4 regions of the Streptomyces sp. NPDC015032 genome follow, and region 1 is predicted to be linked to each of the others. Evidence: riboswitches for the same ligand, from Rfam matches in the RefSeq annotation. Region 1 holds a riboswitch; each other region holds the start of a gene.

Region 1 (5,655 bases):
CCCTGGCCGAGGCGGACGATCTCCATCCGCCGGTCGAGCTCGGCGAACTCACCCGTGGACGGGTCCGCGTCGGCGACGAGCAGACGGATGGAGTTGGTACCGCAGTCGATGGCGGCCACGCGGGTCATGGGTGCTCCTGGTCCGGGGGCGCGGCCCCCACAATCAAGCCCCTCCGGCGATCGGGGAGCGGGCATCCGGGGGCGGTGGCCCCGGGGGCGGTCAGTCCTCGTCCGGCGCGTCCTCGGACCGGCAGGGCGTCACGCACGGCCCCTTGCGCCACCACTCCGGCAGCATCGCGATCGCCTCGTCGCCCAGCGGGTTCACCCCGGGCCCCGCGGCCAGCGAGTGCCCGACCAGCACGTGCAGGCACTTCACCCGGTCCGGCATGCCTCCCGCGCTCGGGAAGCCCTCCAGTACCTCGATGGCGTCGCGCCGGGCGATGTAGTCCTCGTGCGCGGCCCGGTACGCGGCGGCCAGCTCCGGGTCCGTGCCGAGGCGCTCGGTCATCTCCTTCATGACACCGTTCGCCTCCAGCGTGCCGATCGCGGACGCGGCACGCGGGCACGTCAGGTAGTACGTCGTCGGGAACGGCGTACCGTCCTCCAGCCGGGGCTGGGTCTCGACCACGTCCGGGTTGCCGCACGGGCAGCGGTGCGCGATCGCGCGCAGTCCGCGCGGCGGGCGGCCCAGCTGCTGCTGGAACGCGGCGATGTCCGCCTCGGTGGGTGCGGTGGACTCGGTCTGCGGAGGGGGGGTTTCCATGCCTGCCTAGGTTCTGATCGGGCTGCTCGAACTGCGGTTCTGCAGAGTGATGAAGAGAGTCAGTCGCGGTCGGCGCTGTCGACACCGTCCCAGAGGTTGGAGTGCCACGGCCGGCCGGACCCGTCCGTTTCGCCGTTGCGCTCCTTGACCGCGTCGGGGTCGATCACCGTGTAACCGGTCTCCCCGGGAAGAAGGTAGTGCAGGTGCTTGCGGGCCAGCTGCCTGATGTAGGCGTTGTCCTGGAGGCGCGCCTTCTCGTCGCGCAGCTCCTCGGTACGGGCCCGGGCCTCCCGCGCCAGCCGCTCCTGGTCGGCGATCTCGTCCCGCTGCGAGACGTACTGCCGCATCGGGTACGCGAGCGCGACCACCAGGGAGCAGACGACGAGGGCGAGAAAGGCCGCCCGTCCGGTGAGCCGGGGGCGGCGGGCCTGACGGCGGGTCTGCGAGCGGTAGACGCGGGCGGCGGTCTGCTCACCGAGCAGCCGCAGCCGGGTCGCGGTGGAGAACCGGTCCCGGTCCTTCGCGGCCATGTCTCCGCCTCCCCATTACGCACGTCCGTCCCCGCACACGGTACGGGACCGAGTGCGGGGACGGACGGAGGCCGGTGCCTTTGGCCCCTGCCGGGCCGGTGCCCGGCCCTCGCTGCGCCGGTCAGCCGGCGGGACGGAACCGGGGGAACGCGGAGCGGCCCGCGTACACCGCGGCGTCGTCGAGGATCTCCTCGATGCGCAGCAGCTGGTTGTACTTGGCGACACGGTCCGAGCGGGCCGGGGCGCCGGTCTTGATCTGGCCGCAGTTCACCGCGACGGCGAGGTCGGCGATGGTGACGTCCTCGGTCTCGCCGGAGCGGTGGGACATCATGCACTTGAAGCCGTTGCGCTGGGCGAGCTCGACGGCGTCCAGGGTCTCGGTCAGCGAACCGATCTGGTTGACCTTGACGAGCAGGGCGTTGGCGGAGCCCTCCTCGATGCCGCGGGCCAGGCGCTCCGGGTTGGTGACGAACAGGTCGTCGCCCACGATCTGCACCTTGGTGCCGAGCTTGTCGGTGATGACCTTCCAGCCGGCCCAGTCGTCCTCGTACAGCGGGTCCTCGATGGAGACCAGCGGGTACGCGGAGACGAGCTCCTCGTAGTACTCGGTCATCTCGGCGGCCGAGCGGGACTTGCCCTCGAACTCGTACGCGCCGTCCTTGTAGAACTCGGACGCGGCGACGTCGAGCGCGAGCGCGATGTCCTTGCCCGGGACGTAGCCGGCTTCCTTGATGGCCTCGACGATGAGGTCGAGGGCGGCGCGGTTCGACTCCAGGTTCGGCGCGAAGCCGCCCTCGTCGCCGAGACCGGTCGAAAGTCCCTTGGTCTTCAGGACCTTCTTCAGCGTGTGGTAGACCTCGGCACCCCAGCGCAGGGCCTCGGAGAAGGACTCCGCGCCGATCGGGGCGATCATGAACTCCTGGATGTCCACGTTGGAGTCGGCGTGCGACCCACCGTTGAGGATGTTCATCATCGGAACGGGCAGCAGGTGCGCGTTCGGGCCGCCGAGGTAGCGGAAGAGCGGCAGGTCCGAGGCCTCGGAGGCGGCGTGGGCGACGGCCAGCGAGACACCGAGGATGGCGTTGGCGCCGAGCGAGCCCTTGTTCTCGGTGGCGTCCAGGTCGAACATCGCCTGGTCGATCAGCCGCTGCTCGGTCGCGTCGTAGCCGACGAGCTCCGGGCCGATCTGCTCGATCACGGCGAGGACGGCCTTCTCGACGCCCTTGCCCTGGTAGCGGTTGGGGTCGCCGTCGCGAAGCTCAATGGCCTCGAACGCACCGGTGGAGGCGCCGGACGGCACGGCAGCACGGCCCGTGCTGCCGTCGTCGAGGCCAACCTCGACCTCGACCGTGGGGTTCCCCCGGGAGTCGAGGATTTCCCGGGCTACGACGACGTCGATGGACGGCACGAGGCATCTCCTTCTGGGATATGACGCTGGTTGTGCAGGGTCACTTCGGCCTTGCGACATGAGCCTAACCGGCCCGGCCCGCTCAGCCGGACGATCGCCCGTCCCCTGGGACGAAAAAGGGCCCAAGGGTGAGCATCACCGGACAAACAGTCAGAATTTTACTGGTCAGTAACGACAACAGTTGAACGAACCCGCAGAGGCGGCGCACTTCCCGGAGGCGGCATGTGACGGAGGTGACACCTCGCGGCGGCGGCACATGACACAGGAAACCCCGGCCCGGCGCGTACGGGGGAACGCGCGCCGGGCCGGGGTGCTCCGGGAGGAGAGAACCTGGACTACTTGGTCAGGTGCAGCTGCTGACCCGGGTAGATCAGGTCGGCGTCCGTGACGATGTCCTTGTTCAGCTCGAACAGCTGCTGCCAGCCGCCCTCGACCTTGCGGTCGGCGGCGATCTTGCTCAGGGAGTCGCCGGAGACGACCTTGTACTCGCCGTCGCCCTTCTTGACCTTCTCGCCGGTCGGGGTGGTGACGGTCTTCTTCGACTCGGCCTGCGGGGCGGCGGAGCGGTCCGAGCGGTTGGTGGCGGGGGCCTCGGTGCGCTCGGCCTTCTTCGGCTGGGCCTGCTGCTTCGGCGCGGCCGGGGCGCTCTGCTTCTGCGTGGCGCCGGAGCCGGACTTCGAGGAGGAGCCGGTGTCGACACCCGGGTTGACGCCGTCGTTGCGCAGGTTGCCGGCGCCGGCACAGCCCCAGGCACCCGGGCCCTGCATGTCGAGGAGCCGCTCGGCGGTGGCGATCTGCTGGGCCTTGGTGGCCAGGTCGGCACGGGGGGCGTACTGCGTACCGCCGGCGGCGGCCCAGCTGGACTGCGAGAACTGCAGACCGCCGTAGTAGCCGTTGCCGGTGTTGATGGACCAGTTGCCACCGGACTCGCACTGAGCGACGGCGTCCCACGTGGCGACGGAGGCGGCGGAGGCACCGGTCGCACCCATCAGCGGAACGGCGACGGCGGTACCGGCGACACCGGCGAGCGTGGCGACACGGACGGCCTTGGACGGGCGGCGGTGCTTGCCCTTGCCAGAAAACAGCATGGAACGTCTCCTCACCGACGCCTACGAGGTGAGCTGTCGGGTTCGGGCCAAGTGAGTTGCCCGGTCGCACGTCCTAGCACGCGACTTCACCCCAAGCCGGTCCTGATGCGTCTTTCGACGATCGGGGCCGGCGCCTACCTGGGTCCCCCGCTCCTGCCTACGGCGCTTTACGCGTCTGTTCCCTTCGACCGACGGCAGGATTTCGGCGTGACGGTCGACGGGGCCCGCGGTGCGAGCGGTTCCGACCGTAAACACACGCAACCCCTACATTCAAAGATGGACACATCGGACAATCACCCCTTACTTGCATCTGAGGAACCGTCGTTTTCGCAGGTGGGAGGCGGTACAGGAGGACCCCTCAGGCGCGACACGCCAGTTGACGCAAAGAGACCCATGTCTCACTTACGCATAAGTGGACATAGGTCTCTGAACTACCCCAGTTTTTGAGGCTCTTTCAGTCGATTATCAGACCGCTCTCATTTGGTCTTCACATCGAGATCGAGGCTCTGGCCAGGGAGAATGAGGTCCGGGTCGGATCCGACGGCCTCCTCGTTGGCCTCGTACAGCGCGGACCAGCCGCCGGGAACCTTCTGTGCGTCAGCAATCGCCCAGAGGTTGTCGCCGGGGCGGACGGTGTACGTGCCGTCGGCGGCCGGCGTGCCCGCGTCGCGCGCATCGCCGTCACCGCGGGAGGCGTGCCGGCCCGACTCGCGGTCGACGCCGCCGTTCGTGTCCCGGCCCCCCTCGGGGGCCGGTGCGCCGCGGTGCTTGCCCCCCGTACCGTCGGCCGCGTCGGACGGGCCGGTCGCGTCCGACGCGTCGGACGCTCCGGAGGACGGGGTGGCAGAAGGCTTCGACGGGGTGGCGGAAGGCTTCTTGGACGGCTTGGTCCGGTCCGCCGGTCCGTCGTCGGCGCCCGAGCGCTCCGAGCCGTCCTTGCCGCCCTTGCCGCCCGAGTCGGCGTCCGGGGCGGCGTGCGACGGTGTGGCGCCCTCGGACGGGGCCGTCGACGCGCCGTCAGCCGGCTCCGTGCTCCGCTTCGGCTCGGCGGGCGGCGTGACCCCGGGATCGACGCCCGGCAGCGTCCCGTCCTCCGTGAGGCCGGAGATGACCGCACAACTGGGCCACGCCTTCGGGCCCCGGTCCTCCAGGACCTTCTCGGCCACATCTATCTGCTGCGAGCGGCTGGCCAGGTCGGCGCGCTCGGCATACGACTCGCCGCCGTACGCCTTCCAGGTCTCCTGCGAGAACTGCAGGCCGCCGTAGAAGCCGTTGCCGAGGTCGGCGCTCCACATGCCGCCGCTCTCGCACTCGGCCACCCGGTCCCAGGTCGTGGCGTCGGCCGCGTGCGCGCCTGCCGCGCCGAGCAGCGGGATGGCGATGGCCGAACCGGTCACGCCTGCGGCGACGACGATGGCGGGTGCCTGACGAGGGCGACGGTGTCTGCCGTTCGCGGAGCCCATGGGGTTGCCTTCCGTGTGACTGACGAGTGACAAATGAGTCGAACGGTGAACCTAGCGGGACCCGAACGCGTGTCACAAGTCGATGCAGCACAGATCACGCGGAAGTCACAGAGTTGACTGAGCGTCATATCGCGTCGGGGCGGGCCTCGGCGCGAACTCCACCGGCAGCGTGCGCAGTCCGCGCATGATGAGCCCGCCACGCCACCGCAAATCGGTAGGTTCTACCGCAAGTCGCAGGTCGGGAAGTCGCCGCAGAAGCGTGGCGAGCGCCGTCTGTCCCTCCAGCCGGGCGAGCGGTGCTCCCAGGCAGTAGTGGATGCCGTGCCCGTACCCGAGGTGCTGATTGTCACGCCGTGCGAGGTCGAGCGTGTCGGGGTCCCCGAAGCGCTCCAGGTCGCGGTCCG
Region 2 (5,655 bases), on a different contig from region 1:
GGCACACCGAAGTACTCGGCGAGCACGTCGAGTTGCTCCAAGGTCACGCCTCCATCATAATTTTCTGTACGTCCTGTACATTTTTTACAGACACTTGCGCAGGCCCCGCTTGCGCGAGCCCCGTACAGATCCCGGAGGAGAGGCTTCGCCCATGCTGTTCCGCCCCGCCGCCCGCCATGTGCTGCCCGAGTTCACCGAGCGCACGACCAACGGGACCCGCACCCTCGACCCGTACTCCAAGCTGCTCGCCGAACGGATCGTCTTCCTCGGCACCCCGGTCGATGACACCGCGGCCAACGACCTGATCGCCCAGTTCATGTATCTGGAGCACGCCGCCCCGGACCGGCCCGTCTCCCTCTACATCAACTCCCCCGGTGGCTCGTTCGGGGCCATGTCCGCGATCTACGACACGATGCAGTACCTCACCTGCGAAGTGGAGACCTACTGCCTCGGCCAGGCGGGTTCCTGCGCGTCGGCGCTGCTCGCGGCGGGCGCTCCCGGCAGGCGGCACGCCCTGCCCGGCGCCCGGGTCGTCGTGCAGCAGCCCGCACTCACCGAGCCGATGCAGGGCCAGCCGTCCGATCTGGAGATCGAGGCACGGGAATGGGAACGGGTCCACGAGATGCTCATCACACTGCTGGCCCGTCATACCGGCCGTGATGCCGGCCGGATCGCCGACGATATCGAGCGCGATCTCATCCTCGACGCCCCGGGGGCCAAGGCATACGGCCTGGTGGACCACATCACGGAGAGCCGGAAGTCCTCGCTCCCGCCGCAGGGCACGCGGTGAACGCCCGATGCAGCCGTCCGAGTTGCCGCCGCTTCCCGCACTGACGTGCGCCGAGGGGGAGTTCATCGACCGCTATCTCGAAGTCCTCGACCAACTGGGCCGGATCAACCCGGCCCACGGAGGCGACACCTACAGCGCGCTGCGGGCCGCACAGGCGCTGGCCTCACGGGCGGGCGCGCTGCGGGACGCCCTCGCGTCGATGCACGAGCGAGGCGAGGCACAGCTCCACGCCGTCACCCTGGCGCGGGCACTGCGAGTGCTGGACGGGGAACGACGGGCCGGACGCGTCACCGTACCCCCCGCTCCGGCGAGTTGATCAGCCGTTTTCGCACCGGACCCCGACGCGGCCGGCCCAACTCCCCGCGCCCCACTCGAAGGGGCAGCCAACTCCCCTTCGCGACACGCCCGGTGGCCACATCGGAATTCCTAGCTCTTTCGGCGTAGAAAGTCCCCCTCACGAGGGACATCTCAACTTGCGTTTTCCGGGTGATCAGTGGGCGGAATCTTTGATTCCGCCCCTGGTACGGGGCTGGCCCGAGTGACCGTCGGGAACCTCCGAAAACATCCGCTCCACCCGAACGGGTCAGTCGTGAGGAGCCTCACAAATCACTGTTTCCCCTCGGAAATCCGGCAGTCGGTGAGTCAAGATCCCTGGGACGACAAGCCCCCGCCACCGCGGCGGGGCGGTCCGGGCGGACGCCGAGTCCTGCCGCCGCGCGGATGACTGGTCGACAGAAGTGGATCGGCAGGAGTGGAGGACCCGAGCACAACGGGCCGACCGGATCAATGGTCGGCCCTCGGGGTGAAGCCGCCGAGCGCGGCCGGGCAACTTCGCCAGCCCGAACCCGACAGGTCATCCTTCACAGGCGGCTGACGAAGGGTTGCGCATGACTGCGCAGGTTCATGTCCCGTCTCTGCTCGCCCGGGCCGGCACGGCCTCGGTTCTGACTCTGGCCGCCGTCGGCGGCACCATGCTCGTCCCGGGCGCGGCTCCGGAAGCCCAGGCGGCGACTCTCTCCATGAAGGCGCTGAAGGTCGCCGCGTCCAAGAAGGGATCGCCGTACAGGTGGGGGGCCACCGGCCCCAACCGCTTCGACTGCTCGGGCCTGACGGTCTACTCGTTCAAGAAGGCGGGCAAGAAACTCCCCCGCACGGCCCAGCAGCAGTACAACAAGGCCCGCCACATCTCGGCCTCGCACAGGCAACGCGGCGATCTGGTCTTCTTCCATTCCGGCCGCAGCGTCTACCACGTGGGGATCTACGCCGGCCATGGCAAGATCTGGCACTCGCCGAGATCCGGCGCGGTGGTCCGGCTGGAGAAGATCTGGACGAAGCGGGTCTATTACGGACGGGTCCGCTGACACCTGTCCGGCGGATCGCGGACCGGGGCGCGGACCTCGGCCGCGCCCTGCCGGGCGAGGCCCGCACTCCGGCGCCGGTCCGCCCCTTCTCGGCGCCGGAGGGACCTCGGCACGAGGGGCGTCGCCGCGGTGGCCGCCGGCGAGGTCGACCTCGCGCTGGGCCACGTGTACGAGCCGATGACCCCGGCCGGCCCTCCGGGGTACTCGCCGAGCCGCTGCTGGTCGAGGAACTGATCCTGATCACGGGGCGGGACAGATGCCGGCCGAAGGCGCTGGGAGACTGCCGGTGCCGGAGCTCGCGGGGCGGCCGCTGATCAGCAGCGCGCCGACCCATCGGCCGCGTGGCGGGGTGGAACAGGCGTTGGCCCAGGTGCGGCGACGGCCCGGCGACCGGGCGGTGACGGCGGGTGATCGAGCGGTCGAGGGTGTGCGGTCAGCGTGCGGTCGGGCATCAGCGCGACAGCCTTGGCGTCATAGGCCGGCAGCGAGCTGCCCACGAACAGGTGCCGGTCACGGTGCGGCCCTCGTACAGGTCGGGCGCATGCACGACATGCCCCTCGGTACGTGATGTGTCGGCGCAGACCGTCACGCCCGGGGTGAGGCCCCGAGCAGGATGAAACAGCACGGCTTCGGCCACCATGGATCTCCCACAGTCGTCGGGCAGGAACTGATCCACAGATCCAGCGCACTGCTCGGGGAGTGCGGCCGGCGGCCGACCGCGGGGAACGTCGCGGACGCAGGCCGGTCAGTTCTGTACGGGGATGCTCCACGGGAGCTCGATCCAGACCGTCTTGCCGCCGTCGGCGGTGGGGGTGACGGTGAGTCGGCCGCCGCATTCCTTGGCCAGCGAGCGAATGATCACCATGCCCCGCCCATTGTCCTGCTGAACGGCGGCGGGCAACCGCCGCGGCCGGCGTGGGTGGCTGTCCCTCACCCCCAGGTGCAGATTCTCCTCCCGCTCCAGCCTCAGCTCCACGGTGAAGGTGGGCGACTGCCCGAACGTGTGCTGGACGGCGTTGGTCGCGAGCTCCGAGACGATGAGCCGGATGCTGTCGGCGAACTCGGTGCCGACGGCGAGACCCCATTCCGTGAGCACCCGGTCCACATATCTGCGGGCCGCCGCGACCGAGACCGGCTCGCTCGGCAGAGTGACGTGTGCTTCTTGATGGTCTGCCATGGCGAGCCGTCCCTTTCCCACCCGGACCGACCCACGTTCGGCCCAAGTTGCGCTTCGCGCCAGATTGCCACTGATGCTGCCCTCTGTGACGGCGATCCACCAAGATATGCATATATCTGTCGCTCAATGCGGTGAACCTGCCGCGCAAGGCCGCATGCGGACGCCACACTGTCCGCTCGGCAGAAGAGGGAGGGAGGCCGCAGATGCACCATGGCCCTGCGGTACGACGCCGCAAGCTCGGGGAGGAGCTCCGGAGTCTGCGCCATGTGTCGGGACTGACCAGCCGGGACGCCGCGCGGATGCTCGGCTGGCACCAGTCGAAGGTGAGCCGGATCGAGACCGGTGTCAGTGGAGTGCGGCCGGCCGATGTGGCACGGCTGCTGGACACGTACGGCGTGGACGACCCGCAACTGCGCACGCTCCTGGAAGCGTTGGCGGGTTCGGCGGGCGGTGGCGGCACCGGCTGGTGGCATGCCTACCGTGGTCTGATTCCGCCCCAGTACCGCGACTTCATCAGCCTGGAGTCCCAGGCGCGTACCGCGCGGACCCTGGAGACCTCGGTGGTACCCGGGCTCCTGCAGACGGCGGACTACGCCCGTGCGGTGACCCTGGCGTCACTCGACGGATTACCCGCCGGCCAGCTGGACTCCCTGGTGGAGGTACGGCTCGCCCGGCAGGGGGTGCTGCGGACCGATCCGCCGCTGCGGCTGAGCGCGGTGCTCGACGAGGCGGTGCTGCGGCGCCAGGTCGGCGGGTGCCGGGTGATGCGAAACCAGCTGCGCCATCTGACCCGTGTGGCTCAACTGCCCCACGTGCAGCTTCAGTTGTTGCCCTTCTCGGTCGGCGGCTACGCCGGCCTCACCGGCCCTTTCGTTATCTTCTCATTTCCGAACACTTCTGATCTGGACGTGGTAGTTCTCGACCATTTGACGAGTAGCCTCTATCTGGAGCGGAAAGAAGACCTTGAGGCGTACAGCTCGGCCTTCCGCACGATGCAGTCACACGCGCTGTCGCCGCAGCACTCGTTGGAGCTCATCGCCGCGATCGACCGCGACGGTCAGTGACCCCGGACTGCCCGAGGGGGCGTCATGTCGGATTGCCTCGCACAGCACGAGTTACGGTGGCGGCGCAGCAGCCGCAGCACGGGTATGAACAACTGCGTGGAGGCCGCCCCGTTCGGTGACGGACGGCTGACCGTACGGGACTCCAAGGATGTGTCCAGGACACCGCTGCGGTTCTCCGCGGCGGCCTGGACCTCCTTCGTCTCCGGCCTGCACCGGGGGTCGGTCGGCTGACGGGGGCGGCTTGCGGGCGGGCGCCACGGGCGCGGGCCCGTCCAGGCCCTCATTGGCGCCCTGGACGGGCCCGGGTCGCCGCCGCGCTTGTCCTTCTCTACGCGCAACCCGTCATCCGCATCGTCCGCATCACTACCAACGACGTCATCGACGACGGGACCACCGTCTCCGTCCGGCTGGGAGATCCGCCCTCCCCACTTCCGGAGCCCGTCGCTGACCTCATGCGGGCATGCGTCCAGTCCTGCCAGCACCTGCCCTACGCCAGCAGCAGAAGCTCACAGTGGCTCTTCCCCGGCCGCCGGCCCGGACAGCCGATGAGACCCGGTCAGCCTCCAAGTCCACCTGCGGGAGATCGGCGTCCCGCCGCACCGCGGCAGGACCTCCGCGATCCGACAACTCGTCCTCCAGGCCCCGGCTCCCGTCATCGCGAAGGCGTTCGGTTACCACGACAAGACAGCCACTCGCCTGGTCACCGAAGCCGGAGGAACCTGGAGCCGATACGCCCCTGGCGACCATGAACGGCGCAGATGACTGACAATGCCGGGATGACCCGACCCAGAATCCGTGTCGCCGCATACGTCATCCGGAACCGCGCCGTCCCCGAAGTTCTGGTCCTCGACCACATCGGTATGCCGGAGGCCGGCACCCAAGTCCCCGCGGGGGGAGTCAAATCAGGCGAAGAACCAGAAGAGGCGGTCCTTCGAGAGGTCGCCGAGGAAACCGGTCTGCTGACAGCCACGGTCGTCCGACAGATTGCCGTGGAGAGCAAGCCCCATCCCGACACCGGTCAGCCACGACGAACCACTTTCTTCTTTCTGCAGGCATCGGCAGAAACCCGCGATGCGTGGAACCACCACGTCAAGGGCGCCGGAAAGGACGCCGGCCTCATCTTCACCTGCCGGTTCCTCCCCCTGCCTCTGGAACAACCCCTGGCGGACGACCAAGACGCATGGCTGGGCCACATTGCCCCGCGCTGGACCACCCTCACCGTCGACAGTCAGTAGTCAGAGGTCGGCCCAGCCGCTGAATACG
Region 3 (5,655 bases), on a different contig from region 1:
CCGGTCCGCTCCAGGACGGCCTCCAGGACCACGGCCGGGCCCGCGCCGGACTCGACGATGGTGCGCAGCTCCTCCATCAGCGTGTTGAACCGCTTGACGGCGTTGGCCGACCGGGCCGCCATGCCGTACGCCTCGTCGACCCGGCGCAGTGCCTGCGGGAAGGTGATCTTCTCGCGCAGGGACAATGCGTCGATCATCGCCTCGGCGCGGTCGCCGATGCCGCGCTTGGGCACATTGAGGATGCGGCGCAGCGGGACGGTGTCCTCGGGGTTGGCGAGGACCCGGAGGTAGGCCAGGACGTCCCGGACCTCCTTGCGTTCGTAGAAGCGCACGCCGCCGACGACCTTGTACGGCAGGCCGACGCGGATGAAGATCTCCTCGAAGACCCGGGACTGCGCGTTCGTACGGTAGAAGACCGCGACGTCGCCCGCCCTGGCATCGCCCGCGTCGGTCAGCCGGTCGATCTCGTCGGCGACGAACTGCGCCTCGTCGTGCTCGGTGTCGGCGACGTAGCCGGTGATCCGGGCGCCGGTGCCGGCGTTCGTCCAGAGGTTCTTGGGACGGCGGCTCTCGTTGCGCTCGATGACCGCGTTGGCGGCGGACAGGATCGTCTGCGTGGAGCGGTAGTTCTGCTCCAGCAGGATCGTGGTCGCGTCCGGGTAGTCCTCCTCGAACTGGAGGATGTTGCGGATGGTCGCGCCGCGGAAGGCATAGATCGACTGGTCCGCGTCACCGACGACGCACAGCTCGCCGGGGGCGTCGCCCTCACCGGCCGGGCCGACCAGTTCGCGTACGAGGGTGTACTGGGCGTGGTTGGTGTCCTGGTACTCGTCGACCAGGACGTGGCGGAAGCGGCGGCGGTAGTGCTCGGCGACGTCGGGGAACGCCTGGAGGAGGTGGACCGTCGTCATGATGATGTCGTCGAAGTCCAGCGCGTTGGCCTCGCGCAGCCGGGACTGGTACATCGTGTAGGCCTGGGCGAGGGTCTTCTCGAACCCGTCCGCCGCCTGGCCGGCGAAGGTCTCCTCGTCGATCAGTTCGTTCTTCAGGTTCGAGACCTTCGCCGTGAACGACTTCGGCGGGAAGCGCTTCGGGTCCAGATCGAGATCGCGGCAGACCAGGGCCATCAGCCGCTTGGAGTCGGCGGCGTCGTAGATCGAGAACGACGAGGTGAAGCCGAGCTTCTTCGATTCGCGGCGCAGGATGCGTACGCACGCACTGTGGAAGGTCATGACCCACATGGCGTTGGCGCGCGGTCCGACGAGCTGTTCGACGCGCTCCTTCATCTCGCCCGCGGCCTTGTTGGTGAAGGTGATCGCCAGGATCTGGCCGGGGTGCACCCCGCGCTCGGCGAGGAGGTGGGCGATCCGGTGGGTCAGCACCCGGGTCTTGCCCGAGCCCGCCCCGGCGACGATGAGCAGCGGGGAGCCCGCGTGGACGACGGCGGCCCGCTGCTCGGTGTTCAGCCCGTCGAGGAGCGCCGCGGGGTCGATGACCGGGCGGGGCGCGCCGTCGCGGTAGTACGCGTCCCTGGGCGGCGGGGGCCCATCGAACACGCCCGCGAAGAGGTCCTCCGGCACCGCTTCGGGTACGGAGTCCTCGGGGGGCGGCGGGGGCTCTTCCTCCGAGTGCTGGAGGCCGGCCAGGAAGCTGTCGTCAAAGAGGCTGCTCATCGCTTGCCGAGTCTAGGACGCCGGACCGACACACGGCGGCCGCATACCGAACTGCACCCCGGCCGCATGACGAACCCCACTCCACGACCGGGCACGCAGAGAGAACGAGCCGCCACTACGGGTGAGAAATTCCGGACCCTCGTCCACCCTGGCACCCCAATCCACGAAGGTCACGAACGCGTATCGGGCATATCGAACATCAACCTTCACAGCAGCATCATGAGTTGGCTAGCGTGCTCGACCGGGCGGCCCGTACCCCCTGAGGCGAACCACGCCGAGCGGGCGCCCGCGCCGAATCCGGGCCGCCCTCGCGGGCGTTCGGAGCCGGGGAACCATACGCAGCACTGGGGTGAATCGGTCCTTATCCCCCACTCGGACCGTAGGGCAGCCTTCCGTTCCGCCCGAACCCGACAGCTAACCCGGCAGGCGGTCCACGGAAGGAGATGCCTGCCTTGGCATCGCATCGCAAACCGCGCCCCCGGGTGCGCACCACCACTCCGGCCGTCGGGCTCACGACGGCGGCCCTGGCGTCCGTGACCCTGCTCTCCACGCAGAGCGCCACGGCGGCCCCCGCTCCGAAGCCCAGTGTCGAGGACGTCCAGAAGCAGGTCGACGACCTCTACCGGCAGGCGGGTACCGCGACCCAGCGGTACAACCAGGCGAAGGAGGCCTCCGCCGCCCAGCGCGCCGAGGTGGACACGCTCCTGGACGACGTGGCGAAGCGCGCCGACAAACTCAACGACGCCCGCAGGACGCTCGGCTCCTACGCGGCCGCGCAGTACCGCACCGGGTCGCTCACGCCGAGCGCCACCTTCTTCCTGGCCGACGACCCGCAATCGTACTTCGACCAGAACCAACTGATGGACCGGATGTCCGGTCAGCAGCAGAAGGCACTCACGGACTTCCGCGCGCAGCAGGCCAAAGCCTCGAAGAAGCGCGCCGAAGCGGTGCGCAGCCTGGAGACGCTGACCACGACGCAGGCCACGCTGCGCACCAGCAAGCAGAACGTTCAGCAGAAGCTGGGCGAGGCGCGGACGATGCTGTCGAAGCTGACCGCCGAGGAGAAGGCGCGGCTCGCGGCGCTGGAGCGGAAGAAGGAGGCGGAGGCCAAGCGCAAGGCGGAGGAACTGGCGCGACAGCAGGCCGCCGCCAAGGCGGAGGCGGACCGCAAGGCCGCGGAGGCCGCGGAGGCCGCGAAGAAGACGGGGTCCGGCAGCGGTACGGGAACGGGCACCGGGACCGGCACCGGGACCGGCACCGGCACCGGCTCGGGCAGCAGCGCCTCCACCAAGGCGGAACAGGTCCTGGCCTTCGCCCGCGCCCAGATCGGAAAGCCGTACGTCTGGGGCGCGACCGGTCCGTCCTCGTACGACTGCTCCGGGCTCACCCAGGCGGCATGGAAGGCCGCGGGCGTCACCATCCCGCGCACCACCTGGGACCAGGTGAAGGTCGGCACCCGGGTCGCCACGGCGGACCTGCGCCCCGGCGACCTCGTCTTCTTCTACGACGACATCAGTCACGTCGGCATCTACAAGGGCGACGGAATGATGATCCACGCGCCGAAACCGGGGGCGAACGTGCGCGAGGAGTCGATCTACTACATGCCGATCTACGGCAGCGTGCGGCCGGGTTAGCGGTCCGCCGCACCGCCGCCCTGGGCGCGAGCCGGCCGGCCCGACCAGTGGTCGGCCGGGTCGTACCCCGGGCCGGCCGATGCCTCCGGGCGGCTCACGCCCCGGGACCGGGGCCCCCGAAACCGGCTCACGCCCCGGAGCCGGGCCGGCTCTCCGGAATCGGGCCGGCTCTCCGGCGGGCCCTGGCCCCGGCCCTGCGGACAGTGGCCGCCGGCCTCGGTTCTCAGGTCCAGAGCGTCGCGATGAAGATATTGGCGAGCGTCAGCCCGCCCACGGCCGCGAAGGCGCCCTTGTCGACCTTCTCCTCGTCCCGCTTGATGTAGACCAGCGCGAGGACGACGACCAGGAACAGCAGCTTGACCCCGATCTTGATGTTGTTCACATGACCGCCGTCGGCCTGGTTGAGCCCGACCAGTGCGACCCCGGTGACCAGCATCGTGAGCGCACCGTGCAGCATCGCCGGGACGAACCGGGCCGTGCCCGCGCCCATCGCCTTCATCTGGGTCAGGAAACCGCCCAGCAACGAGGCGATACCGATGATGTGCAGGGCGACGAAGACATGAATGAGTACGTCCATGAGGCCGCAGCCTAGCCCCGCCCATATCACCACTCCGCAGCCAGGTGCGGCTTCTTGGCGCTTCGCTCGTGTCTGCACCAATTGCCTGACTCTGTTGTCATTTTTCCGATCAGATAGCGACAGGCTCGCGCCAAATTCGGGCAATAGATGCCATTACGACTCTTCCCCGTGCCCCGGGTTTAGCGTCCCTGACCAGGTGACCGGCTTCACCGCCGCTCCGCACCCGGACGGCACGCCGGTCACCCCGCCGAGAGGTCCGGCGGCGGACCGCTCCCCCGTTGGCGGCCCGCCGCCGGGCCTCGGGCGGGCCCGCCGGTAGTCCCCGACGGGCAGTCGTCAGGAAGGACGCACGCCCCCGTGGCAGCGCACCGGAAACCCAAGCAGCGCCCGTACACCGGCTCTGCTGCCCGCACCGCGGCGACCCTCGCCTTCGCCGGGGCCGCCACCGCTGCCGTCATGCCGGGCCCGGCGCACGCCGATCCCCAGCGAACCCCCGCCCGGATCAGGGCCGAGGTGGACCGGCTCCACCACGACGCGGAGATCGCCACCGAGCAGTACAACGGCGCGAAGGAGCAGGCGACCGCCGCCGCGGATGCCCTCGACACCCTGCGCGACGAGGCCGCCCGCAGGACCGAGCGCCTCAACGCCTCGCGCGACGCACTGGGTTCGTTCGCCGCCGCGCAGTACCGTACGGGCGGCCTGGACCCGTCCGTACAGCTGGCGCTCTCCTCCGACCCCGACCAGTACCTGGAGCGCGCGTCGTACGTGGACCGGATCGGCGACCGGCGGGCCGCCGAGATCGACGAGGTGGAACGGCAGGTCGCCGGGATCGCCCAGCTGCGCTCACGGGCCAAGGACAAGCTGGCGGCGCTGACGGCGCGCCAGGCCGAGCTGAAGAAGCACAAGGCGACGATCAGGACCAAACTGGCCGACGCGCAGCGGCTCCTCGCCACCCTCTCCCCGGCCGAACGCGCCGCCTACGAGGGTTCGGACGGCGCGCATTCCGCCGGCCGCGCCGACCGCGGCACCGGGCGCGGCCCCGCCCCTGCCCCCGGCTCCCGCGCCGCCGAGGCCGTCGCGTTCGCGTACGGGGCACTCGGCAAGCCGTACGTCTGGGGTGCGACCGGCCCGTCCTCGTTCGACTGCTCCGGGCTCACCCAGGCCGCCTGGCGCTCCGCCGGTGTCGCGCTGCCCCGGACCACGTACACCCAGATCAACGCCGGCCAGCACATCTCGCGCTCCGAACTGGCCCCCGGCGACCTGGTGTTCTTCTACTCGGGCATCAGCCATGTCGGGCTCTACATCGGCAACGGCCAGATGATCCACGCCCCGCGCCCGGGTGCGCCGGTCCGGATCGCGCCCATCGATCAGATGCCCTTCGCCGGGGCGACCCGGGTGGCATAGGCTGCCGGCTTCCGGTCGGCCGGTCGGTCGGTCGGTCGGTCGGTCGGTCGGCAATAGGAGACCCGCACATGCCCATGGACGTCGAGGTCCAGATCCACGCCCGTACGCTCGCGCTGCGCTCCCCCGGCCATCTGCGGGTCGGCCCCTTCACCGTGCGGTACAACCCGGACTGGTCGATCAAGTACGCCAACTACGCGATACCCGACCAGGACGCCGAACCGACGGCCGCGGAGCTCGACGCCCTGATCGCGGCGTTCCGCGAGCGCGAGCGGCTGCCGCGGCTGGAGTTCCTGCCCGGCTGGGCGCCCGCGGTCGAACCGGCCCTGCTCGCCGCCGGGTTCACCGTCGAGAACCGGGCCCCGGTCCT
Region 4 (5,655 bases), on a different contig from region 1:
TCGAGCTGGTGCAGGGAGCCGGCGGTTCGCTCAACGGGACCACCAGCTTCGAGCGCACCAACTACTTCGAGACGATGCCCACGCACCAGCTGGAGCTGGCCCTCTGGCTCGAGGCCGACCGGATGGGCTCACTGCTCGACGCGCTCGACGAGGAGTCGATGGAGAACCAGCGCGACGTCGTGAAGAACGAGCGCCGACAGCGATACGACAACGTCCCCTACGGCACCGCGTTCGAAAAGCTGACGGCTCTGGCCTACCCCGAGGGCCATCCCTACCACCACACGCCGATCGGCTCGATGGCGGACCTGGACGCCGCGACCCTCGAGGACGCGCGCGCCTTCTTCCGTACGTACTACGCGCCCAACAACGCGGTGCTCTCGGTCGTTGGCGACATCGACCCCGAGCAGACGCTCGCCTGGATCGAGAAGTACTTCGGCTCCATCCCGTCCCACGACGGCAAGCAGCCGCCTCGCGACGGCACGCTCCCCGAGATCATCGGCGAGCAGCTGCGCGAGGAGGTGCGCGAGGAGGTCCCGGCGCGGGCGTTGATGGCCGCCTACCGGCTGCCGCACGACAGCACCCGCGAGTGCGACGCGGCAGACCTCGCGCTGACCGTGCTCGGCGGTGGCGAGTCGTCGCGGCTGCACAACCGCCTGGTCCGCCGCGACCGTACGGCGGTGGCGGCCGGGTTCGGGCTGCTGCGGCTGGCCGGTGCGCCCTCCCTCGGATGGCTGGACGTCAAGACGTCCGGCGGCGTCGAGGTGCCGCAGATCGAGGCCGCGGTCGACGAGGAGCTCGCCCGGTTCGCCGCCGAGGGCCCCACGCCCGAGGAAATGGAACGTGCGCAGGCCCAGTTGGAACGCGAGTGGCTGGACCGGCTCGGTACGGTCGCGGGCCGCGCCGATGAACTCTGCCGGTTCGCCGTGCTGTTCGGCGATCCACAGCTCGCCCTGACCGCCGTGCAGCGGGTGCTCACCGTCACCGCGGAAGAGGTCCAGGCGGTCGCCAAGTCCCGGCTGCGCCCCGACAACCGGGCGGTGCTGGTCTACGAGCCGGTCGAGCCCGCAGAATCGGCGGACACCGACGAGACCGCCGCCGACGACACCGACGCGCACGAAGGAGCGGGCAAGTGACCGACGCTGCCGCGACTGGAGTATCGATGCAGTTCCACCCGCAGCCCGCCCCCGGCGTCGCCCGCCCCTGGGCCTTCCCCGCGCCGGAGCGCGGCGCTCTGCCCAACGGCCTCACGGTGCTGCGCTGCCACCGCCCCGGCCAGCAGGTCGTGGCGGTGGAGATCTTCCTCGACGCCCCGCTGGACGCGGAGCCCGAGGGCCTCGACGGTGTGGCCACGATCATGTCGCGGGCACTCTCCGAGGGCACCGACAAGCACACCGCCGAGGAGTTCGCCGCCGAGCTGGAGCGCTGCGGCGCCACCCTCGACGCGCACGCGGACCACCCCGGCATCCGGGTTTCCCTGGAGGTTCCGGCCTCCCGGCTGGCCAAGGCACTCGCGCTCGTCGCCGAGGCACTGCGGGCGCCCGCCTTCGCCGACAGCGAGGTCGAGCGGCTCGTGCGCAACCGGCTCGACGAGATCCCGCACGAGCAGGCCAACCCGGCCCGGCGCGCCGCCAAGCAGCTCTCCAAGGAGCTCTTCCCGGCCACGGCGCGGATGTCGCGCCCGCGCCAGGGCACCGAGGAAACGGTCGAGCGCATCGACTCGGCAGCCGTGCGCGCCTTCTTCGACGCCCATGTCAGGCCGTCCACGGCGACCGTCGTGGTCGTCGGTGATCTCACCGGCATCGACCTGGACACCCTGCTGGCCGACACCCTCGGCGACTGGTCGGGCGACACCGCAGAGCCCCGTCCGGCCCCGCCGATCACCGCGGACGACACCGGCCGGGTGGTGATCGTCGACCGTCCGGGTGCGGTGCAGACGCAGCTGCTGATCGGCCGGATCGGCGCCGACCGGCACGACAGCGTGTGGCCGGCCCAGGTGCTCGGCACGTACTGCCTGGGCGGCACGCTCACCTCCCGGCTGGACCGGGTGCTGCGTGAGGAGAAGGGCTACACCTACGGCGTGCGGGCCTTCGCCCAGGTGCTGCGGTCGTCGGCCCCGGATTCCGCCGCGGGACCGACCGGGGCCGCGATGCTCGCCATCAGCGGATCGGTGGACACGGAGTCCACGGGACCGGCGCTGAAGGACCTGTGGACGGTACTGCGGACCCTGGCGGCCGAAGGGCTGACCGACGAGGAGCGCGAGACGGCCGTGCAGAACCTCGTGGGTGTCGCACCGCTGAAGTTCGAGACCGCGGCCTCGGTCGCGGGCACCCTCGCCGACCAGGTCGAGCAGCACCTCCCGGACGACTACCAGGCGCACCTGTACGCCCGGCTCGCGGAGACCGGCACGGTCGAGGCGACCGCAGCGGTGGTCAGCGCCTTCCCGGGCGACCGGCTGGTCACGATCCTCGTCGGGGACGCGGCGCAGATCGAGGGGCCGGTCCGGGCGCTGGGCATCGGAGAGGTGTCGGTGGTCACCGGCTGACCGGTCCGGCCCGTTGCTCGTGGCGGTCCGCTCGTGGCGGTTCGCCTGTGACGGCCTGCCGGCCGACTTCCCTGCCCGGCCGAGGGCCGACCGGACGGACCGGGCGCCGGTTTTGCACCAGCCGATTTGCCAACCGGCACCATAGGTCCATATATCAGGACAAGGGGAAGGTCCTTGTGAGCGAGATCTCGCAGGGGCCTTCCTTTTTGTCCGTTCTGGTGGGGGAGGTTGCCCGTCTGTTCTGTGGGATGCGCTACAAAGTGGCCTGTTCGTTTGGTGAATGAAAGCGACCCCGCTTAGCGTCGGCTGGGCTGTCCGTCACTCGTATGCCGCATCCGCGACATACCGGGCAGTCATCGCCGAGTCCCCGTCAGGCGCGAGCCCGGGGAGCCGGGGACCCACGCAGTCCCTGGGGTGAATCGGATGTCCGGGCCTCGATGGGGCCGGTATGTCCGTAGGAGACCTTCCTGCTCCGAACCCGTCAGCTAACCCGGTAGGCGAGAAGGAAGGAAAGGACCAGCCACTTCATGGCGTTCACCCGTGCCTCCGGGAAGCATCGTGCCCCGAGCCGACTGACGCGCAGGAGCGCGAAGATTGCCGGGGTCGCGGCCATGGCCGCCACCGGCGTCGTCGGCGGCACGGCCGCGCCGGCCCTCGCCGCGGACACCTCCGTCGGTGAGACCGGTCTGAATCAGGTCATCGCCATCGACGGCACCGTCGCCGACCAGATCGACGCCCAGGCCGACGCGCAGCAGCACCAGGCCGATGCCGCGGCGAAGGCGGAGGCGGAGGCTCAACGGAAGGCGGAGGCCAAGAAGCGGGCCGAGGTCAAGAAGAAGGCCGAGGCGAAGCGCGCAGCCGAAGCGCGCGCGGAGAAGGTGCGCGCCGCCCGCTCCGCCGAGCGCACCCGCCTGGGTGCCTTCCAGCTCCCGGTCGCCGGTTCGTACGTCACCACCGGCTACAAGTCCAGCGGCTCGCTCTGGTCGTCCGGCAGCCACTCGGGCATCGACTTCCACGCCGCATCCGGCAGCTCCGTCGTCGCCGTCGGTGCCGGGACGGTCGTCGAGGCCGGCTGGGGCGGCGCGTACGGCAACAACATCGTGCTCCGGATGACGGACGGCACGTACACGCAGTACGGCCACCTCTCCTCGATCGGCGTCTCCGTCGGTCAGAGCGTCGGTGCGGGCCAGCGGATCGGCCTCTCCGGCTCGACCGGTAACTCCACCGGACCGCACCTCCACTTCGAGGCCCGGACCACGCCGTCGTACGGCTCCGACATGGACCCCGTCGCCTACCTGCGCGCCCACGGCGTCAACGTCTGACCGACGCCCCGAAGGGCCGTCCCGAAGCGGCAGCCCTCGGCCAGGAGCAGGCCGGGCGGGGTGAGGATCTGCGCTTGCTGGGCGGCTGGTTCCACGAGACGTTGGTGCAGACCTCCGGCAGCCCCGGCCTGATCGCGCTGCTCACCCAGCTCCGGCACAAGACCGCCTGGATGTACGCGGCCGAGCAGTCGGCCCGCCCGGCGGACTCCTGGGCCGAGCGCGGAGCCATCGTGGACGCGGTGGCGACGCGGAACGGGCCGGGATGATGGCCTCCCGGCACGCCGAACGGGCCGCGGCCGCGCACCGGCTGCGCCGCATCGACCGGCCGGAACGCCGGCCCGCCGCCTCCCGTACCGGCCCGGTGAGGGCTTCGCGGCATTCCGTAAACGCTCCAGGCATCCGGCATCAACAATTGTGCCGTATGCAAGGAGTCCTCATTCCGCGGGAATTTCTTCGGGCCGTCCGAATCGATTTCGCTCTGGAATTCCTTTGCGTATCCCGGACCGGGAATGCGAAAGAGCCGCGGACCCGGTCGAGGGTGCCGCGGCTCTTCGAGGGGAGGGCGGGAAGCGGGTCAGACCGTCTCCGGCAGCTCGTCGAGCCCTTCGGCGACCAGCTTCGCCAGGCGGTCCAGGGCGGCTTCGGAGTCGTCGGCCTCGGACGCGAGCACGATCTCCTCGCCGCCGTGCGCGCCGAGGCCGAGCACCGCGAGCATGGAGGCGGCGTTCACCGGGTTGCCGTCGGCCTTGGCGATCGTCACGGGGACGCCGGAAGCCGTGGCGGCACGGACGAAGATGGAAGCGGGGCGGGCGTGCAGGCCCTCGGCCCAACCGACGTTGACGCGGCGCTCAGCCATGGTTCTGCCCTTCACGAATCAATAGTTGTCTAGACCAGTCTCTCATGCAGTGCGCGATGCTCCGGCCGATCCGCGGCAGGCCCGTGCTGCACCGCCGCTCGGCCCCCTCAGACTGCCCCGGCCCCAGGGCCGACGCGACCGCTGACGGAGCCGTAGTCTTTGCGCATGCAGCCCTCGCCGGAGCAGAGTCCGCATCACGTGTACCCCGACCATTGGGAAGCAGACGTGGTCCTCCGCGACGGAGGAACGGCGCGGATCCGGCCCATCACCACGGACGACGCCGAACGGCTGGTCAGCTTCTACGAGCAGGTCTCCGACGAGTCGAAGTACTACCGCTTCTTCGCTCCGTACCCCCGCCTGTCCGACCGGGACGTGCACCGCTTCACCCATCACGATTACGTCGACCGGGTGGGGCTCGCGGTCACGGTCGGCGGCGAGTTCATCGCGACCGTCCGCTACGACCGGATCGACGAGCGGGGCAGGCCCGCCTCCGCGCCCGCCGACGAGGCCGAGGTCGCCTTTCTCGTCCAGGACGCGCACCAGGGCCGGGGCGTGGCCTCGGCGCTCCTGGAGCACATCGCGGCCGTCGCCCGTGAGCGCGGTATCCGCCGCTTCGCGGCCGAGGTGCTGCCCGCCAACATCAAGATGATCAAGGTGTTCCGGGACGCCGGGTACACCCAGCAACGCAGTTTCGAGGACGGCTCCGTCCACCTCACCCTGGATCTCGAGCCCACCGCCGAGTCCCTCGCCGTCCAGCGCGGCCGCGAGCAGCGGGCCGAAGCGCGCTCCGTGCAACGGCTGCTGGCCCCCGGTTCCGTCGCCGTCATCGGCACCGGCCGCACACCCGGCGGAGTCGGCCGCACAGTCCTGCGCAATCTCCTCGGGGCCGGTTTCACCGGTCGTACGTACGCCGTGAACCGTGCCTTCGCCGCCGA

Evidence for each region. Region 1 has a riboswitch for cyclic di-AMP ahead of ACF08M_RS10840 (transglycosylase family protein). Riboswitches for the same ligand answer to the same signal wherever they lie in the genome.
Region 2: another riboswitch for cyclic di-AMP. It lies ahead of ACF08M_RS12480 (C40 family peptidase); the one in region 1 lies ahead of ACF08M_RS10840 (transglycosylase family protein).
Region 3: another riboswitch for cyclic di-AMP. It lies ahead of ACF08M_RS08585 (NlpC/P60 family protein); the one in region 1 lies ahead of ACF08M_RS10840 (transglycosylase family protein).
Region 4: another riboswitch for cyclic di-AMP. It lies ahead of ACF08M_RS19995 (M23 family metallopeptidase); the one in region 1 lies ahead of ACF08M_RS10840 (transglycosylase family protein).

The regions. Positions count from the first base shown of each region.
Region 1 is NZ_JBIBVN010000005.1:94,017-99,671, forward strand. It holds gene ACF08M_RS10820 (exopolyphosphatase) at 1-128, opposite strand, end outside; gene ACF08M_RS10825 (DUF501 domain-containing protein) at 220-762, opposite strand; gene ACF08M_RS10830 (septum formation initiator family protein) at 822-1,292, opposite strand; gene eno (phosphopyruvate hydratase) at 1,414-2,760, opposite strand; gene ACF08M_RS10840 (transglycosylase family protein) at 3,036-3,788, opposite strand; cyclic di-AMP (ydaO/yuaA leader) riboswitch at 3,792-3,963, opposite strand; gene ACF08M_RS10845 (transglycosylase family protein) at 4,265-5,251, opposite strand; gene ACF08M_RS10850 (cytochrome P450) at 5,357-5,655, opposite strand, start outside.
Region 2 is NZ_JBIBVN010000006.1:158,657-164,311, forward strand. It holds gene ACF08M_RS12465 (hypothetical protein) at 1-47, opposite strand, end outside; gene ACF08M_RS12470 (ATP-dependent Clp protease proteolytic subunit) at 155-790, shown strand; gene ACF08M_RS12475 (hypothetical protein) at 798-1,106, shown strand; cyclic di-AMP (ydaO/yuaA leader) riboswitch at 1,510-1,674, shown strand; gene ACF08M_RS12480 (C40 family peptidase) at 1,678-2,151, shown strand; gene ACF08M_RS12485 (ATP-binding protein) at 2,897-3,328, opposite strand; gene ACF08M_RS12490 (helix-turn-helix domain-containing protein) at 3,532-4,392, shown strand; gene ACF08M_RS12495 (DUF397 domain-containing protein) at 4,417-4,623, shown strand; gene ACF08M_RS12500 (NUDIX domain-containing protein) at 5,169-5,627, shown strand.
Region 3 is NZ_JBIBVN010000004.1:28,128-33,782, forward strand. It holds gene pcrA (DNA helicase PcrA) at 1-1,673, opposite strand, end outside; cyclic di-AMP (ydaO/yuaA leader) riboswitch at 1,953-2,118, shown strand; gene ACF08M_RS08585 (NlpC/P60 family protein) at 2,117-3,307, shown strand; gene ACF08M_RS08590 (hypothetical protein) at 3,531-3,884, opposite strand; gene ACF08M_RS08595 (NlpC/P60 family protein) at 4,242-5,288, shown strand; gene ACF08M_RS08600 (GNAT family N-acetyltransferase) at 5,357-5,655, shown strand, end outside.
Region 4 is NZ_JBIBVN010000013.1:32,460-38,114, forward strand. It holds gene ACF08M_RS19985 (M16 family metallopeptidase) at 1-1,133, shown strand, start outside; gene ACF08M_RS19990 (M16 family metallopeptidase) at 1,160-2,542, shown strand; cyclic di-AMP (ydaO/yuaA leader) riboswitch at 2,890-3,057, shown strand; gene ACF08M_RS19995 (M23 family metallopeptidase) at 3,070-3,864, shown strand; partial or broken gene ACF08M_RS20000 (GntR family transcriptional regulator) at 3,900-4,270, shown strand; gene ACF08M_RS20005 (HPr family phosphocarrier protein) at 4,439-4,720, opposite strand; gene ACF08M_RS20010 (GNAT family N-acetyltransferase) at 4,886-5,655, shown strand, end outside.